One region of the Streptomyces sp. NPDC048516 genome, then DNA from elsewhere that is predicted to be linked to it. Evidence: riboswitches for the same ligand, from Rfam matches in the RefSeq annotation. Region 1 holds a riboswitch; each other region holds the start of a gene.
What was found. A riboswitch is a leader RNA that binds a small molecule or an ion and turns the genes downstream of it on or off. The one in region 1 is predicted to bind cyclic di-AMP.

Region 1 (4,204 bases):
GAACGGCTCGCCGGCCTCGGCGTCGCCGCCCGCTACGTGGGGGCGCGGGCGGATGCCCGGATCGGCGGCGACCTCTATGCGGTGCAGGACACCCCGCACGGCGTACGGCTGATCGTCGGCGACGTACGGGGCAAGGGGCTGGAGGCCGTGGAAGCCGCGGTGATCGTCATCGGCGCCTTCCGCGAGGCGGCGGAGCAGGAGACGACGCTGGAGGCGGTGGCGGGCCGGCTGGAGCGGGCGCTGCAACGCGAGGGCGGACGGCGCGCGGGGCTCGACGAGTTCGAGGGGTTCACCACTGCCGTCCTCGCCGAAATCCCCGCCAATGGGCAGTCCGTGCTGCGCGTGCTCAACCGGGGCCATCCGTCCCCGCTGCTGCTCACCCTGGACGGCGGGCTGCGTGAGCTGGTGCCCGCGGTGCCGGCGCTGCCGCTGGGCATGAGCGAGGTGGCGAGCTGGCCGGACCGGTCGGACGAGACGTTCTTCCCGGCCGGCGCCCTGCTGCTGTTCTTCACCGACGGGGTGACCGAGGCCAGGGACCTGCTGGGCCGCTTCTACCAGCCGGCGAGCAGACTGCGCGGCCGTCGTTTCCGGGGTCCTGACGCCCTCCTGGACACCCTCGTCGAGGACGTCGCACGGCATACGGGCGGCGCGCCGGCCGACGATATGGCCTTGTTGGCGGTGCAGCGGCCGATGCGGGCGTAGGGAGGGCGGGGAAGGACGTAGTGCGGGTGCAGGGAGGACGTAGTGCGGGTGCGGGGAGGGGGCCGTAGCCCCGGCAACGCTCGCCGTCCCCTGCGGCAGGCCTTACACCACGCCCTCCGCCCCCGGGAGCCGGTGCAGGCTTTCACCGTACGGACCGCTGAGCGCGACCGGGCGCTCGTCCAGGGCGAGGGTCAGCAGCGCGTCATGCGGGTGCGGCGAACGGGGCGCCGGCGTGGGGATCCAGGGCAGGACGGAGTGGTGCTCGTGGGAGACCCAGTGCCCGCCGCCGGGCCGTCCGCGCAGCAGCGACCGCACGAGATGCGCGAACTCCTCGCGGCGGGCGGGCGCGAGGCCGGCCAGCGCGGTGCTGTGGAAGATGACCAGCGTGGCCTCGGGCGGTGCCTCGGCGGCGAGCGCGGGCAGCTCGTGGAGCAGATCGCCGCGCACCATCCGCGGCCGTGGCGCCGCCCGTACCGCCTCGACGGCCGCGGCCAGCCGCGCCGCCCGTGCCCCGTCGCCCGGCCATACGAGCGCCTGCAGCCAGCGCAGATCGTCCGGTTCGGCGGCCGGGTCGAGCGGGTCGAGGCCGATTCCGGCCCGCCAGACGATCCGCGGCATCCGGTCCAGGCCGGGCAGCTCGTCGGCCGCCCACCCCGTACTACGGCACTCCAGCACCAGCGGGCTCTCCGGCGCCCCTGCCACTGCCACTGCCATTGCCTCGGAGCGACGGATACCGCTTCCCCCGTCGTCCTCGTACGAGCGCAGGTAGCGATGGCGGTAGCGGTAGCCATAGCGATCGGGATGCAGACACAGCCCCGCCGACGTGCCGACCTCCAGCAGCGCCAGCGGCTGCGGCAGGCGGGCGAGCAGCGGCAGCAGCGTCGCGCAGTGGGCCGGCTCATCGGTCCGGGACGAGCGCTGCATGATCACCGCACGCACCTCGCTCCAGTGCCGTACCGTCCACTCGCGCCAGCGGCCGTACGCCGTTTCGCCGCGCGGCCCCAGCTCGGCGTGCGGGCCGTCGAGATAGCGGACGGCGGCGAGCAGAAGCTCCGGCTGCTGGGCGCCGCCGGCCGGCAGCGACCCCGACAGCAGATCGCAGAGCTCCGGGTCCTGGCTGATCCGCGCGCTCAGCTCCTCATGCGCCGCGGACCGCCCCCGCGCCTGACGCCAGGAGAACTCCCGGTACCGCTCCGCCAGCCCCCATGTGCCGGCAACGGCGCGCGCGACGTGACGGGTGTTCCCGGTGTTCCCGACGTTGACGGCCATGATCCGACGTTACTGCTCTCACGTTCCGTCACCGAGGGGCACCCCTCCGCATAACGACTGGTGCACAATCGCCGCGAGATCGTTTAGGGGAGGGCGGTCAACTCGCCCGGTTTGCGGCCGTGCTGGCCGAAAAAGTCCACGCCAAAGCTCCTGCCCAGCCGCTACGAAATCCCGGGAAGGCTTGGAATTCGACCACGATCTCTATTACTGTCCGATAACGCAGCGCGGTCGTCCCAGCCGTCGCAAGAGGCGGCACCGTGCGCCGACGCCGAATCCCGCACGCGCTTTTCACGCACCTCCAGCACCTCGAACTGCACCAAGGGAACCGGGGAACCACTTCCTTGGGGTGAATCGGACGCTCTCCGCCAGCGGGCGCCCGTAGGAGACCTTCCTGCTCCGAACCCGTCAGCTAACCCGGTAGGCGAGAAGGAAGGAAAGGAGAGCGCCCCCGTGGCGTCCAACAGGCCTGCCCCCGAGGGTCCGTCCGCCTACGACCTCGATGACCGAGGTGCCTTCCCGGGCCCCGGTGATGCGGACAACAACAACGACGGACCGTGGGAGGAATGGAATCCCACCGAGGATTCCGTCCGCTCGGTCCGCGGCAAGCACCGGGTGGCCAAGCAGCGTGGCGGCGGGCTCGCCCGCGGTGGCACGGTCCTGGGCGTCGGCGTCATCGCGGCGGTCGGTGCCGGCGGAATGGCCACGGCCGAGGGCCGCCCTCCGGTGCCGATCTCGATGCCCGACGTCGGCGGAATGGCCGACGACCTCGCCGACAAGCTGCCGGACGTCAAGTCCCTCCCCGGCGTTGGTGACCTCATATCGGACGCGGACGCGGACGCCGACGAGGGCACGGATACGGCCGCGGCCTCGGCCGCAGGCAGGGACACGGGCACGGCCTCCGCCGCGGCCGGCAACGCGGCCTCGGGCGCGGACGCCGGTGAGGCGCTGCGCAGCCGCATCCTCCAGCAGGCCGACGCGCAGCAGGGCGCCGCCGAGCAGGAGGCCCGTGAGGGCGCCGAACACGCCGCTTTCCAGACCGCCGATAAGGCAGCCGACGCCCACCAGAAGTCGGCCGAAAAGGCCGCAGCAGCCAAGAAGGCGGCCGAAGTGGAGGCCAAGCGCGAGGCCGAAGAAGCGGCCCGTCAGAAGGCGGAGGCCGCCCGCCTCGCCAAGCTGGCGAAGAACTTCATCGCTCCCGTCTCCTCGTTCACCCTCACCGCCAGCTTCGGCCAGGCCGGCGACCGCTGGGCCGCGGACCACACCGGCCAGGACTTCGCCGCGCCGACCGGCACGCCCGTCAAGGCCGTGCACTCCGGCACCATCACCCAGGCCGGCTGGGCCGGCTCGTACGGCTACCGCATCGTCCTCACCCTCGACGACGGCACCGAACTCTGGTTCTGCCATCTGTCCTCGATGGTGAAGACCTCCGGCAAGGTCAGCACGGGCGATGTCATCGGCCGCGTCGGCGCCACCGGCAATGTCACCGGCCCGCACCTCCACCTGGAGGTGCGCCCCGACGCCGGCGACCCGATAGACCCCATGCCGTGGCTGCGCGATCACGGCATCAAGGTGTGAACGCCTGACGGGATGTGCCGTCGGGGGAGAGGGAACGGAGGGAATAACTCCGCTCCCCCGACGTTGCCACCACGTATGACCGCGACACACACCCCCCGGAATCATCAGTCCCTGGGCTCGCTCTCCGTCTCCCCGCTGTCCCTCGGCGGTAACGTCTTCGGCTGGACGGCCGACGAGAGCGAATCCTTCGCCGTGCTCGATGCCTACGTCGCGGGCGGTGGCAACTTCATCGACACCGCCGACGTCTACTCGGCCTGGGTCCCCGGCAACAAGGGCGGTGAATCCGAGACCGTCCTCGGCAACTGGCTGACCTCCCGCGGCAACCGCGACGATGTCGTCATCGCCACCAAGGTCGGTGCCCACCCGGACCACAAGGGCCTGTCCGCCGCCACCGTCAAGTCCGCGGTCGAGCTCTCCCTCACCCGCCTGCGCACCGACTACATCGACCTCTACTACACCCACTACGACGACGAATCGGTGGAGGTCGGCGAGTTCCTTACCGCCCTCGACGACCTCGTCCGGGCCGGCAAGGTCCGCGAGATCGCCGCGTCCAACATCTCGGCGGAGCGCCTGGAGGAGTCCCTGGCCTTCTCCGCCCGCGAGGGCCTGGCCCGCTACGTCGCCCTCCAGCCGCACTACAACCTGGTCTCCCGCGACA
Region 2 (4,204 bases), on a different contig from region 1:
TGTGCGCTATCGGATCCCTCCGGTGCCGCACCTATGGCAGCGCGTATGCCGGCGCAGCACGTATGGCGGCACACATACCCACTGAATGCCGGCGGGGAGGAAAACGCGGTCTCGCACCCCGAATCCCATTCCGCGCTTCTTTGTATACGGGGCGATTGTTAAGGGCGGGCACGGACCGTGTTGACGGGCGGTTTCGGATCCCTCACCTCTGTTTTGGCGGGGCGCCGGAGCCGGTACACCGGGAGGGAGCGCTCGACATGAGCCGCCATCAGGGCACGGGCCCGTTCCGCATCCCCCCGGGCCACCGCGTCCAGCACCGCGCCGTGTTCGTCCCACGACTCCCGCGTACGGGCGGGCAGCTCCACGGCGTACATCCACTCGATCTTGCGCCGTAGCTGGGTCAGCAACGCCGTCAGGCTGGGGCTGCCGGCCGCCTGGGCCAGCGTCTCGTGGAACCAGCCGTCCAGTTGGCGCAGATCCGCCGGGCTGCCGTGACGGGCTCGCTCGCGGCCGAGCCGTACCAGGCCGCGGAGGACCTTGAGGTGGGCCGGGCTACGGCGGATGGCCGCGCGTGCGGCTCCCAGCGGCTCCAACAGGGCGCGGACGTCGAGGAGATCGGCGGCCTCCTGCTCGGTGGGCTCGGCGACGCAGGCGCCCGCGTGGTGGCGGGTGGTGACAAAACCTTCGGACTGCAGAGTCCGCAGGGCTTCACGGACCGGCACCCTGGAGACGCCGTACCGGGCCGCAAGGATCTCTTCGATCAGCCGGCTCCCCGGCGCCAGCGCACCGGAGACAATGTCATCGCGAATCGCCGTGCACACCGCATGAGCGGAAATATGGCCTCGCATCTTCCGTGCCTCCGCCGTAATCCCCTGGAAACGTCGCCGGTCGGCGACTATTCCGTGACTCTATTCGACCGGAACGCCTTTTCGGCGGGCTCCGGTTATTCAGGGAAATTTTTTGGCCGGAAGTGGGCGGGAGGGCACGGCGTATCCCCTGCACACCGACCCGGCACCGGATACAGCGAAGCCCCGGCCGTGGAGCCGGGGCTTCGGGCGGACGCTCGGTCCGGTGGCACGCGGCCCCGGTGAGGAGCGCGGGCGGGCGAGACGGAAGATCAGACCTTGACGCCGTGCGAGTGCAGGTACGCGATGGGGTCGATGTCCGAGCCGTAGTCGGCGCCGGTACGGGCCTCGAAGTGCAGGTGCGGGCCGGTGGCGTTGCCGGTGGCGCCGGAGAGGCCGATCTGCTGGCCCGGGGTGACGTGCTGGCCGACCGAGACGCCGAGCGACGACAGGTGGCCGTACTGGGTGTACGTACCGTCGTTCATCTTGATCACGATGTTGTTGCCGTACGAGCCGCCCCAGCCGGCCTCGACGACGGTGCCCGTGCCGACGGCGTGGACGGAGGTGCCGGAGGCGGCGTGGAAGTCGATGCCGGTGTGGCTGCCCGAGGACCACAGGCCGCTGGAGGCCTTGTAGGAGGTGGACACGTAGGAGTCGGCAACGGGGGCGACGAAGGTGTTGAGGCGCTTGCGCTCCGCCTCGCGGGCGGCGCGCTCCTTGGCCTTGCGGGCGGCCTCGACGCGCCGCTTGGCCTCCTCGGCCTGCTTCTTGGCCACGGCCTCGGCCTTCGCCTTCGCCGCCGCGGCCTCCGCTTCGGCCTGCTGCGCGTCGGCCTGGGCCTCGACATGGTTGGCGAGCTCGTCACCGAGCACGACCGCCTGCTGCAGACCGGTGTCGTGGGCGCGGGCCTCGTCCGTGGCCGCCAGCGCCGGCGAGGCCACGGAGGCGACCACGCCGCCGGCCGCGAGGGTGGCTATGCCGGCGATGTTGCGGGTCGTCCGAACGGGGCGGCTCGTACGACGGTGCTTCCCGGTGGCACGGATGAACGCCATGTACTGGCTTGTCCTTTCCCTCCTTCTCGCCTACCGGGTTAGCTGACGGGTTCGGAGCAGGAAGGTCTCCTACGGGCTCCTCCGGAGGGGAGTCCGATTCACCCCAAGGGACTCTGGGTCCCCGGCTCCCCTGGCTCGCGCCGTACGGGGACTCGGCGATGACTGTCCGGTGCCACGGTTGTGGCGGACTTGTGACGAACAGCCGGACCGACGCTAGACGGGGCAACTTTCAATCGGCAAACAGAACCGCTTTTTTGTGCGGGATGCCACAAGAACCGGCGCACCGGCCGCAATAAACCGGACATACGGCAACTCCCGTGGCAGACCATCGCCACGGGAGTTGCTTTGTCGATATGTGACCTTCCGTCACACGGGTGGCACTAGGCGCCGATGACCGTCACCTCACCGATGCCCAGCGCCTTGCTGGGCTCGGCGATCTGTGCCGCATCGCCCACCAGGACCGTCACCAGCCGGTCCACAGGGAAGGCGTTGACGGCCGCCGCGGTCGCCTCGACCGTGCCGGTCTCCGCGAGGCGGACGTAAAGCTGCGCCTGGAAGTCGTCCGGCAGGTGCTGCTCCACCTGGTCGGCGAGGGTGCCGGCGACGGCTGCCGCGGTCTCGTACTTCAGCGGCGCGACCCCGACGAGGTTCTGTACGGCGACATCCCGCTCGTCGTCCGTCAGCCCCTCTGCCGCGAGGGTGCGCAGCACGTTCCACAGGTCGTCGAGCGCCGGGACGGTGGAGGCGGTGTCCACCGAACCGCTGATGGCCAGCAGCGAGGCTCCCGTGGCCCCCTCGGGGGACGTGGGAGCGGTGGAGCGAAGCACCTGGCCGAAGGCGCGCACCCCGTAGGTGTAGCCCTTCTCCTCGCGCAGAACACGGTCCAGACGGGAGGTGAGGGTGCCGCCCAGGCAGTATGTGCCGAGGACCTGCGCGGGCCACACCCGGTCGTGCCGGTCGGCGCCGATACGCCCGATGAGCAGCTGTGTCTGGACGGCGCCGGGGCGGTCCACGATCACCACACGGCCGGTGTCGTCGGCGACGATCGGCGAGGCCTTCAGCGGCTCGGCCGACGAGCCGCTCCACGCGCCGAGCGTCTCGGCGAGCGCGGCGTCCAGGTCGACCCCGGTGAAGTCACCGACGATGACGGCAGTGGCCGTGGCGGGCCGTACATGGGCGTCGTAGAAGGCGCGGACGGCCGCGGCATCGACGCGTCCGACGGTCTCCTCGGTGCCCTGGCGCGGCCGTGACATACGGGACGTCGCCGGGAACAGTTCCTTGGACAGCGCCATCGCCGCGCGCCGGGCCGGGTTGGCGAGCTCGTGCGGGATCTCGTCGAGACGGTTGCGCACCAGCCGCTCGACCTCGCTCTCCGGGAAGGCGGGCGCGCGCAGCGCGTCGGCGAGCAGGCCGAGCGCACGCGGCAGCCGGGACGCCGGCACCTCGAGGGACACCCGTACACCGGGGTGGTCGGCGTGCGCGTCCAGAGTGGCACCGCAGCGCTCCAGCTCGGCGGCGAACTCCTCCGCGTCGTGCTTGTCGGTGCCCTCGGACAGGGCGCGCGCCATGATCGTGGCGACGCCGTCCAGGCCCTCGGGTTCGGCCTCCAGCGGAGCGACGAGGTTGATCTCGACGGCGACGACCTGCTGGCCGGGGCGGTGGCTGGTCAGGAGGGTGAGCCCGTTGGGCAGTTGGCTGCGGTCGGGGGCCGGGAAGGCCCACGGCCTGGGCGCGCCGCCCTGGGGCTGCGGGTGAAAGTCCATGCTGCACACGGGGGAATCGGCGTGGGTGGTGGCGTCGCTCACTGGTCCGCCTCCCCTTCCTCGGTGTCGGCGGCGTCGGTCGGCTCGGTGGGCTCGTAGACGAGCACCGCGCGGTTGTCGGGGCGCAGCCGGGCCTTGGCGACCGCCTGCACCTCCTCGGGAGTGATGTCCAGAACCCGCTGCACTGCGGTCAGCGCCAGCTGCGGGTCGCCGAACAGGACGGCGAAGCGGCACAGTTCGTCGGCGCGGCCGCTGACCGTGGCCAGCCGGTCCAGCCATTCGCGCTCCAGCTGGGCCTGTGCCCGCTCCATCTCCTCCGGGGTCGGGCCCTCGGCGGCAAAGCGGGCCAGCTCCTCGTCGACCGCGCGCTCGATGCCGGGGACCTCCACTCCGCCGGACGTCTTCACGTCCAGCCAGCCCAGCGAGGGTGCGCCGGCCAGCCGCAGCAGGCCGAAGCCGGCCGCCACGGCGCTGCGGTCACGGCGCACCAGCCGGTTGTACAGGCGGGAGGACTCGCCGCCGCCCAGGACGGTCAGCGCGAGGT
Region 3 (4,204 bases), on a different contig from region 1:
GGCTGCCCGTCCGCTCCAGGACCGCGGCGCCGTCCAGATAGCGCTGCGGGTCCGCGGACAGCAGCAGCCGTACGGTCGGGTCGACGCCGCCGGAGCGGTACTGGCTCGCGGCCACGGCGCCCAGCTCGCTGCGGGCGTCGTTCAGTTCCGCGGTTCGGCGGGCGGCCTCGTCCTGCAGCCTGCTCAGCTCCTCGCGGGCGGTGCCGGCGGCTTCCTTCGCGCCGTTGTAGCTCTGCGTGGCCACCTCTGCCTCCTGGTACAGCGCGTTGACCCGGTCCTTGACCCGGTCGGGGGTGAGCCGGTGGGCGGCCTGGCCGGCGCCGTCGGCAACGGCGGCGACGGGGGCACCCTCCGCCGCCGGAGCGAAACCCGTGGCGGTGGCGGCGCCGGCCAGGGCCAGGGTGGCGGCCGTGCGGGCGGTGCGTGCGCTGCGTGCGCCGCCGGTGAGCGCGGCGAGCGGATGCTGCCGCGGCTTGCGGTGCGAGGCCACGGTGGCCGTCACTTCCTTCCCTTGGTGCCCGTGGGCCCGGCGGCGGTCCGTCACGAGGGAACGGACCGCCGCCGCACCTCACGGCGGGGCGGCCGACAGGACGCCGGTGGGAGGCCGGCGAGGGCGGGGAGTCGACCGCCTGGAGGAGGACGCTAAGCCTGGGTGTTGCGGTGATGAGTCCGCTTGCCCGGGATTGCTCGCTTTCGACCGGGGTCGGTGCGCGGGTGACCATGGCGCCACGGCCACTCGGCCGGGACCGGGCCCGGCCTGACCGAAGCGGCGATTGTGGGCGCCCTGCCTGAAGGGCCGTGCTATGCGGCGGCTACGATCCAGCACTATGGACGTAGTAATCAATCTCTTCGTCGGCCTGCACATCATCGGCATCGCCTCCCTGCTGGGCGGCTTTCTGACCCAGATGAAGGCGATGGGCGCGGGCACCGCCCGCTTCGTGCCGGCGATGCTGCACGGCGCGCTGACGATGCTGGTCACCGGCATCGTGCTGGTCGGCCTCAACCAGGCCGAGGATCACAGCCTCAACACCATCAAGCTCGGCATCAAGATGGCCGTTCTGGTGGTCATCCTGGCGCTGGTCTACGTCAAGCGGGACGACGAGAAGATCGCCCCGCCGCTCTTCGGCGCGGTCGGTGCGCTGACGGTGGCCAACATCTTCATCGCCGTGCTCTGGACCTGAGCGGAACGGCGGACGCCCCGCGAGCCGGGCGCGGGGCGCAGGCCGGGGCGGCGTACGCCCCGCCGGCAGGGCTCCGGGCGCCGACGCACGGGCTCCTCAACGGCACACCGCGCGGTCGTCGCACTCCTCATCCGGAGGCGACGGCCGCGCGGTGGCGTGTGGGGGGTGGCCGTGGGGGGTGGCCGTGGGGGGTGGTCTGACGGGGGAGCGGGGGCCGGGCCTCAGCCCGGGCGGACGCTCCCGTAGATCGGCATGTAGTAGATCGACTCCTCCCGGACGTTGGCGCCCGGGTGCGGGGCGTGGATCATCTTGCCGCCGCCTATGTACATGCCGACATGGCTGATGTCGTCATAGAAGAAGACCAGGTCACCGGGCTTGAGGTCCTTGGTGGCGACCCGCTGGCCGGCCTTGACCTGGTCCCAGGTGGTCCGCGGCAGGCTGACGCCGGCCGCCTTCCACGCCGCCTGGGTCAGTCCCGAGCAGTCGTACGAGCTGGGTCCGGTCGCGCCCCACACATACGGCTTGCCCATCTGGGAGCGGGCGAAGGCGAGCGCCTTCTCGGCCTGGACGGAGGACGAACCCCCGGTCGAGCCACCGTTGTCGGAGCCGCCACCGGTCTGACCGCCGGACGGGCCGCCCCCGTCGTGCTGCTGCCGGCGCTCGCGCTCCTGCTGCTTGCGGGCCTCCTCCTCGGCCTTGCGCTTGGCCGCCGCCTCCTTCTGGCGCTCCAGCTCCGCCAGCCGCGCCTTCTCCTGGGCGGTCAGCTTGGACAGCAGCTGCCGGGCCTCGGTCAGCTTCTGCTGGACGGACTGCTTGGACTCCTTGAGCGAGGCCTGCGACGTCTGCAGCCGTTCCAGGTCGCGGGTCGCCGCCGCCCGCTGCCGGGCGGCCGCGGCCTGCTGCTCCTGGTAGTCGGAGACGGCCTCCTTCTGCCGCCCGGTCAGGCGCTCCATGAGGTGGCTGCGGTCGAAGAACTGCTGCGGGTCCTTGGCGAGCATCAGCTGCGCCGTCGGGTTCATGCCGCCGCTGCGGTACTGCGCCGCGGCGAAGGCGCCCAGCCGGCGCCGGGCGTCGTTCATCTTCTCGGCCCGCTCGGCGGCGGCGTCGAGCAGGCCGTCGACGCGGTCCCGCTGGTCGTCGGCGTGCTCCTTGACGGCGTTGTACTTCTGGGTGGCCACCTCGGCCTGGTGATAGAGCCCGTCGACCTTCTGCTTGACCTCTTCGATGCTGGGCTTGGGCGCCCGGGGGGCCGCGTCGGCGGACTGCGAGAGCAGCGTGGCCGAGGCGAGGGCGGCGGTGGTGAGCCCGACCGCCGTACGCCTTCCTCCGGGCGAGGTGAGAATGCTGGTGCGCGGCTTGCGATGCGACGCCAAGGCCGGCGACTCCTTCCGTGGACCGCCTACCGGGTTAGCTGTCGGGTTCGGGCGGTGTCGCTGACGGAAGGCTTGCCCTACGGTCCGGATGCCCGCTGGCGACGGCTGTCCGGATCGATTCACCCCGGTGGTGCTGGTGGGTCCCCGGCTCCGGTTGCCCGAAGGCAGGGCCGGACTCGGCGTGGGCGGCCCGTGCGGACGCTGTCGTCCACGGGGAGGCGGGCTGCCTGAGCGAGGACGTTAGCCAACTCGTGTGGCTCCTGTGAAGGCTGATGTTCGATATGCCCGAAACCTTTTTGTGACCTGAACGCGATGCGAGGGTTGTCATGGCAGATGTCGGATTCGGGTAGAGGAGCCGCCGACCGGTTTGCGCCGGCCCCGGACGCCCTGACCTGCCGCGGTGCCACGGCCCGCGGTGAAAGCGGGCCGCAATCGGCTACTGGGCCGCGGGCTGTCAGTGCGGCGGCCTAGACTCGGTGGGCGATGAGCAGCCTCTTTGACGACAGCTTCCTGGCGGACCTCGGCCACAAGGGCGAGGAGGAGCACCCTCCGCCCCCCGAGGACGAGCACGGCCCGGCCCCGGAGGAGATCCCTGCCGACCTCTTCGGCGGGAGGTTCGACGCGCCCCCGCCCAGAGAGGCGTACTACCGCGACGGTGCGGCCCGTCCCGTCCTCGACCCGGCGACGCTGCTGGAAGGGCTCAACGACGAGCAGAAGGCCGCCGTGGTGCACACGGGCGGCCCGCTGCTGATCGTCGCCGGTGCCGGCTCCGGCAAGACCCGGGTGCTCACCCACCGCATCGCTCATCTGCTCGCCGAGCGCCATGTCCACCCCGGCCAGATCCTCGCGATCACGTTCACGAACAAGGCCGCCGGCGAGATGAAGGAGCGCGTCGAGGAGCTGGTCGGCCCGCGCGCCAACGCCATGTGGGTCTCCACCTTCCACAGCGCCTGCGTGCGCATCCTGCGCCGCGAGTCCAAGAAGCTGGGCTTCACCTCCTCCTTCTCCATCTACGACGCCGCCGACTCCAAGCGCCTGATGGCCCTGGTCTGCCGCGATCTGGACCTGGACCCCAAGCGCTACCCGCCCAAGTCCTTCAGCGCGAAGATCTCCAACCTCAAGAACGAGCTCATCGACGAGGAGACCTTCGCCGGGACCGCCGCCGACGGCTTTGAGAAGACTCTCGCCGAGGCGTACGCGATGTACCAGGCCCGGCTGCGCGAGGCCAACGCCCTGGACTTCGACGACATCATCATGACGACGGTCAATCTGCTCCAGGCCTTCCCGGACGTCTCCGAGCACTACCGCCGCCGCTTCCGCCACGTCCTCGTCGACGAGTACCAGGACACCAACCACGCCCAGTACACCCTCGTCCGTGAGCTGGTCGGCCCCGCCGAGACCGCCGCCGAGCTGTGCGTCGTCGGTGACGCCGACCAGTCGATCTACGCCTTCCGCGGTGCCACGATCCGCAACATCCTCCAGTTCGAGGAGGACTACCCGGACGCGACCACGATCCTGCTGGAGCAGAACTACCGCTCCTCGCAGACGATCCTGTCCGCCGCCAACGCCGTCATCGAGCGCAACGAGAACCGCCGCCCCAAGAACCTCTGGACGGACGCCGGGGCCGGTCCCAAGATCACCGGCTATGTC

Region 2: linked by a shared signal. The riboswitch ahead of ACGFR7_RS30005 (M23 family metallopeptidase) and the one ahead of ACGFR7_RS32715 (M23 family metallopeptidase) in region 1 are both predicted to bind cyclic di-AMP.
Region 3: linked by a shared signal. The riboswitch ahead of ACGFR7_RS04270 (NlpC/P60 family protein) and the one ahead of ACGFR7_RS32715 (M23 family metallopeptidase) in region 1 are both predicted to bind cyclic di-AMP.

Annotation. Positions count from the first base shown of each region.
Region 1 covers NZ_JBICWS010000024.1:59,980-64,183, forward strand. The annotation lists gene ACGFR7_RS32705 (PP2C family protein-serine/threonine phosphatase) at 1-702, shown strand, start outside; gene ACGFR7_RS32710 (DUF2332 family protein) at 805-1,971, opposite strand; cyclic di-AMP (ydaO/yuaA leader) riboswitch at 2,255-2,410, shown strand; gene ACGFR7_RS32715 (M23 family metallopeptidase) at 2,422-3,546, shown strand; gene ACGFR7_RS32720 (aldo/keto reductase) at 3,622-4,204, shown strand, end outside.
Region 2 covers NZ_JBICWS010000019.1:19,529-23,732, forward strand. The annotation lists gene ACGFR7_RS30000 (GntR family transcriptional regulator) at 159-848, opposite strand; gene ACGFR7_RS30005 (M23 family metallopeptidase) at 1,118-1,897, opposite strand; cyclic di-AMP (ydaO/yuaA leader) riboswitch at 1,910-2,065, opposite strand; gene ACGFR7_RS30010 (M16 family metallopeptidase) at 2,278-3,660, opposite strand; gene ACGFR7_RS30015 (M16 family metallopeptidase) at 3,699-4,204, opposite strand, start outside.
Region 3 covers NZ_JBICWS010000002.1:81,076-85,279, forward strand. The annotation lists gene ACGFR7_RS04260 (NlpC/P60 family protein) at 1-502, opposite strand, end outside; gene ACGFR7_RS04265 (hypothetical protein) at 828-1,181, shown strand; gene ACGFR7_RS04270 (NlpC/P60 family protein) at 1,403-2,554, opposite strand; cyclic di-AMP (ydaO/yuaA leader) riboswitch at 2,562-2,746, opposite strand; gene pcrA (DNA helicase PcrA) at 3,038-4,204, shown strand, end outside.